One region of the Chryseobacterium nakagawai genome, then DNA from elsewhere that is predicted to be linked to it. Evidence: riboswitches for the same ligand, from Rfam matches in the RefSeq annotation. Region 1 holds a riboswitch; the other holds the start of a gene.

Region 1 (3,196 bases):
GCGGCAGCTACTTTTTTGTCCGTAGTTACAATCAATGCACAGAAGAACAAAAATTCTCAATTGGAAAGACCCAAATTAGTAGTAGGTCTTGTAGTAGACCAGATGCGTTGGGATTATTTATACCGTTTTTACAACAAATATGGAAATGACGGTTTCAAAAGACTTTTGAATACCGGTTATTCTTTAAATAACGTACACATTCCTTATGTACCTACCATTACCGCTTTAGGACATACTTGTATTTATACAGGATCTGTACCTGCGATTCACGGAATTGCCGGAAATGACTGGACAGATAAAGAAACAGGTAAAGGTGTATATTGTACTGCCGATGACAGCGTTCAGCCAGTGGGGACAACCAATACCAAAACAGGAAGCCACTCACCTAAAAATCTTTGGTCAACTACAGTAACGGATGAGCTGAGGCTGGCAACAAATTTCCAAGGGAAAGTAGTCGGAGTTTCTTTAAAAGACAGAGCTTCTATTCTTCCTGCAGGTCATACACCAAACGGAGCTTTCTGGTTTGATGACAGTACAGGAAACTTTATTACCAGCACATGGTATATGAATGATCTTCCTCAGTGGGTAAAATCATTCAATTCTCAGAATTTACCGGAGAAATTGGTAGCTAATGGGTGGAATACTTTGCTCCCGATCAATCAATATACAGAAAGTGCACCAGACAATTCTCCTTGGGAAGGATTATTAGGTAGTGCAAAAACACCTACATTCCCTTACAATGATCTTGCAAAAGATTATCAAACCAAAAAAGATAATATTCGTTATACTCCTTTCGGAAATACGTTGACATTGAAGTTAGCAGAAGCTTCTGTAGAGGGAGAAAAATTGGGAGGTGATAATATTACAGACTTTTTAGCCATCAATTTGGCTTCTACGGATTATGCCGGGCATAAATTTGGACCGAACTCAATTGAAGTGGAAGATGTTTATATCAGATTAGATCAGGATTTAGCACAATTCTTCAATTATTTGGATTCAAAGGTTGGAAAAGGACAGTACACAGTGTTCCTTTCTGCTGACCATGGTGGAGCACACTCTGTAGGTTTTTTAAAAGAACATAAAATTCCTACGGGATTCTTTGGAGAAGGTGCTGAAAAGAACCTCAACCAAAAGCTGAAAGATAAATTCGGAGCTGATAAATTGATTAACGCTATTGATAACTATCAGATTTATTTCGATAGAAAAGTATTGGCAGACAGCAAACTTGAATTGGATGATGTAAGAAACTTCGCTGTTAAAGAACTGGAAAAAGATCCTACTGTTTTATATGCAGTTTCTGTAGACAGAGTGTCTGAATCAAGCATTCCTGAGCCAATCAAGCAAAGAATTATCAATGGAATCAACAGACAAAGAAGTGGGGATATTCAATTGATCTCTCACGACTCTATGCTTCCGCCATATTCTAAAACAGGAACTACTCATAGTGTATGGAACTCTTATGATTCACACATTCCGTTGATCTTTATGGGTTGGGGAGTGAAACAAGGTGAAAGCAATAAGGCTTATCACATGACGGATATTGCTCCTACAGTTTCTTCATTACTGAAAATTCAGTTCCCAAGTGGAAATGTTGGAAATCCAATTACAGAAGTTATAGGTCAATAATCTTAATAACATATTAAAAAACATTCCACTCCGGAATGTTTTTTTATTTTACATACACTGGAAGGTTATTAATTCTTTTTTAGATCAGGATTCAATCGATTTTGCTTTCGTCTTTCTTTCATAAAATTCACTTTTTGCCTAATACATTTAAAAAGCTATCTTTGCAAAAATTTTGGTTTCCAGTATATTGGAATGAAAAGGGAATTGGGTGAAACTCCCAAACTGTCCCCGCAACTGTAAATCGCAATAAAAGTTTCTGTAAACAGCCACTGTATAAAAACGGGAAGGCACAGAAAGCGAAAGTCAGGAGACCTGCCAGAAAATTAATCAAAAAAACATATTGCTTTCGGAGGAAAAGTAGAAGGATATGGATATAAAAAGATCTCTAATACTATTTTTGTCATCTTATGGCTGTTTTCTTTTCGGACAGGAGAAAGCTGTAGATACTATTTATATTTTCGACAGCCAGATGAACAAGGTGAAACAATTTCACCCTGTGAAAACAATGCATGCTGAAGATGTTGAAAAAAACTCCAGCAATCTTTCCGAAGTATTAAGATTTCAGTCTTCCATTTATATTAAAGAAAACGGACGTGGTGGAACTGCCTCACCATCATTTAGAGGTACTACTGCTCAACAGACTTCTTTTGTTTGGAATGGAATTAATGTTAATTCCAATTTTCTAGGGCAAGGAGATGTGAACAATATTTCCCTATTCGGATATGACCAGATCGGAATAAAAGCAGGGGGAGGAAGTGTGACTTATGGTTCCGGCGCTATTGGAGGGAGTATTCACCTGGACAACAGCCTTAATTTCAATCAAGGTTTTCACGGCAGTCTATTTTCTGAAGCTGGGTCTTTTAATACCTTTAATAATTTTGTTAAAGGCTCATACAGCAATGATAAATTCAGTTTTAAGGCTTCAGGAAATTATTCTATCAGTGAGAATGCTTATGAGGTGAATAAAGAACCCCGGAATTATATAAACCTTAACGGAGAATATTACAACACAAATTTTAATATTTCAGCTGCTTATAAATTAGCTCCACATCATCAGATTTCATGGATTTCTGAATGGTTTAATGGTCAACAGCATTTTCCAATCTTATTTGACAGAGAAACGGAAACAAAATATCAGACTCAAAATGTAAGAAGCCTAATTTCCTGGGACTGGAATAAGACCCGCTTTAATAACTCTTTTAAAGCAGCTTATACGGAAGAAAATTTCCAGTATTTTAATGATATAGACAGACCTAAATTCAGTAGTGGAATTGGAAGGAATTATATTCTGAAGAATGATTTCAATTATTTTCTTACCTCAAAGTGGAACTTCAATATCATTGGAGAATACCAACTTAATAAAGGTGAAGGTTATGGTTCAGGAATAGACCATATCAGTAGAAATATGGGGTCCATTGCTGGATTGATAAGATATTTTCCTACCACTGATTTACGTTTTGAAGCAGGAATAAGACAGGATTTCGTTGGAGTGACTAAGTCGCCTCTTTTATTTTCTTTTTCAGGAAAATGGAATGCTTTAGATTGGTATAATCTGGGATTAAGTGTTTCA
Region 2 (3,196 bases), 2.5 Mb from region 1:
TATATAGGTATTGTTTCGTTTGTCCAGTATTGATATCGAAAGTTACAATTCTCGTTAAGGTTGTATTTGTTGCCAACGCCTTTGATGGGACAAACATCATTGATTGTATGGTTCCTACCAATGTTTTTCCGTCCGGAGTCATACAAAGACCTTCCATTCCTCTGTTAGCTCTTCTTTTAGCTAAAACTGCAGGTAATTTTCTGTTTCCTGTATTTACCCCAATCGGGCTTATTCTTTCCAGCTCTACTCCATCAGCATTATAATGAACAATATGTGGTCCATATTCATCAGAAACCCAAAATGTACCATCGGGTGCTGCTACAATACTTTCACTATCTAAACCATATTTATCTGTACCCAGAACATTTCCTGCTGCATCGTAAGCTACTTCACCTGTACTTCCCATTCCTACTGGGTTTGGAAGTCCTGTAATAGGTTGTCCTGATGGATTTTTAAGTTTAATATATTTAATGACTTCCACATTCCCTTCTGCATTAATTTTAAAATGCATTATAGTTGGTGTAAAGTTGGGGGTTAAAAACTTTTTTCCGTTTAGGTAATCAGTGTTCGGGCCACGGTCTGTAATGACATAAAACTCTCCTTTTCTTGTAGGATGGGCGGCTGCGCCTGATCCAAATCCACCATTAATAACATCTACTCCGTTTATTGTTACCATTTTTGAAAACGGAAACTCCTGCGGAAGCTTAGAATAATTAATATCCTGGTTATTTACATTGTTGTCATCATCTTTGCTGCATGACCATAATGAAGCCATCATCAAAACAGATAATAGTAGTTTTTTCATATTAACTTTTATGGCGCGAAAGTATAACTTGATTATAAACTGATCTTGAATGTAATGATAATTGTATTTTAACAATATAACTTTGAGATTAATTCAATATAAACAACAAAAATTGAAATTTAACTTCGAAAATTCAAAATTAAAACTCAATTTATTATCAATCAATAAAACCCATTATTAAAAATATAATTCAACATCAGAAAAAGCTGACCATTGCTATATAATTCACAAAACAGACATCAAAAATTTATATGATATATTTGCACCGTTTTTAAGGTTGAACACTGTTCACTATAGGGAATCAAGTGAGAATATTATTCAAATCTTGAGCTGTACCCGCAACTGTAAGCTGTTTTACCTGTAGCTATACGATACCACTGGACTCCAAAGTCTGGGAAGGTCTGCTATAGGATGCGAGCCAGGAGACCTGCCTTGAAGACCCATTTAATTTCAGGATTAAAGATCATCCTGTCAATAAATAAGTTTCGGGAATAAAACTTTAATTTAATTATATTATGAGAAAAATCTCTCTTTTTTTCTTGCTGCTTTTTATGCAGTTATTCTTTGCTCAATTCACTGAAAACGACATTAAGTTTTGGGTAGGAACCGGTTCTAAAAAGGCTTATTTCATAGCCGATTTCAATGATAACAATACACCTGCCTCTTATGCGTGGGGCTATCGTTTTGATGGTAATAATTTAATGGCGGAAGACATGATTAACGCTATTGCGGCGGCAGAACCTACAATAGAGGCTGATATCCCTTCAGGGTTTCTGTACAGTTTTGCCTACAATCACCACACTCCAAGCACAGATGATTACTGGATTACCTGGTCTGGTCTCAATGCCGGGAATATGTCCAATCAAAATAATGGTGTAGGTTACACTGCTTTAACAGATGGATTGTGGTTTGGTATTACCTATGGTATTGATGAAATCGACACTCCACCATCAGCGCCTGTACCGGCTTACAGCTCCCAATGGTATACCTCATCTCAAATTACCAATTGGATTGGTACAGGAACTAATAAAAGTCTTGTTGTTGTAGATTTTGGAACCAATAACTCTCATGGTGAAGCCAACTCCTTCGTTTTTGGAATTCAATATAATGGCAGTATAACAGCGGAACAGGCTTTACAGCTAATTCAATCCCAAGCTTCATATTTCAATTTCACTTCTGGCAATAATCAAATTTCCAGTCTGTCATTAAATGCCTTTACGGGAAACAACTCTGGAGCAGAAAACTGGAAATTATATACAGGAAAAGATCTTTCCAGCTGGCAGAAAAAGAATGATCTTAGCCAGATACAATTGGGTAACAATAGCTGGTTGGGATTAAGCTTCGGAGAAAGAAGACCTTTCACTCCTACTGAGGCAAGTAACGCTACATTATCCGTCTCTTCTGTAAATAAAAAGGCCTTATTCAATATTTATCCTAATCCAACGAGTGATTTTATTCAGATTGAAAGTTCTGAAAAGGTGAAAGAAGTAAATATTTATTCTTCTTTAGGGCAGAAAATAATGACTTCACAAGCAACAAAAATTAATCTTAAAGCCTTAAATACCGGAATCTATTGGGTTGAGGTTAAAACCCAAAATGGTTCTACAGTGCATAAGGTTGTGAAGAAGTAAAAATGAATATAAAAATATGTGCATTCGCAGTCAAACAAAAAACGCATCCAAATTGGATGCGTTTTTTCAATATGATTATACAATCAATTATTTTTTTTCTGTAGATCTCTGTAAAACCTCATCTACCATTCCAAAGTTTTTAGCTTCTTCAGAAGTCATCCAGTAATCTCTATCGGAAGATTTCTCTACCCACTCATAAGTCTGCCCTGAATGAAGAGCGATAATGTCATAAAGCTCCTGCTTCAATTTCAACATCTCTCTTAAGTTGATTTCCATATCAGAAGCAACTCCCTGAGCTCCTCCTGAAGGCTGGTGAATCATAACTCTTGAGTGTTTAAGTGCAGAGCGCTTTCCTTTTTCTCCTGCCACCAATAATACAGCTCCCATTGAAGCAGCTATACCTGTACAGATTGTTGCTACATCAGGCTTAATGATCTGCATGGTGTCATAAATACCTAATCCTGCATACACACTACCCCCAGGAGAATTGATGTAGATCTGAATATCTTTAGACGGATCTGCACTTTCTAAGAATAAAAGCTGAGCAGTAACGATATTCGCTACCTGATCGTCAATTCCTGTTCCTAAAAAGATAATTCTGTCCATCATCAAACGAGAGAAAACGTCCATCTGAGCAACGTTTAGTCTTCTTTCTTCCATGATGTATGGAGTAAGATTCGTTGGGCCATACATTCCCATATACTGATCGGTAGCCAGACCGTTGTTTCCTAAATGTTTTACAGAGAAATCTCTGAATTCC

The links. A riboswitch is a leader RNA that binds a small molecule or an ion and turns the genes downstream of it on or off. The one in region 1 is predicted to bind cobalamin.
Region 2: it holds a riboswitch for cobalamin, as region 1 does, so the genes downstream of both, EL260_RS08835 (T9SS type A sorting domain-containing protein) here and EL260_RS19915 (TonB-dependent receptor plug domain-containing protein) in region 1, are expected to answer to the same signal.

The regions. Positions count from the first base shown of each region.
Region 1 covers NZ_LR134386.1:4,438,707-4,441,902, reverse strand. The annotation lists gene pafA (alkaline phosphatase PafA) at 1-1,626, shown strand, start outside; cobalamin riboswitch at 1,783-1,960, shown strand; gene EL260_RS19915 (TonB-dependent receptor plug domain-containing protein) at 1,994-3,196, shown strand, end outside.
Region 2 covers NZ_LR134386.1:1,919,468-1,922,663, reverse strand. The annotation lists gene EL260_RS08840 (esterase-like activity of phytase family protein) at 1-805, opposite strand, end outside; cobalamin riboswitch at 1,063-1,254, shown strand; gene EL260_RS08835 (T9SS type A sorting domain-containing protein) at 1,321-2,436, shown strand; gene clpP (ATP-dependent Clp endopeptidase proteolytic subunit ClpP) at 2,524-3,196, opposite strand, start outside.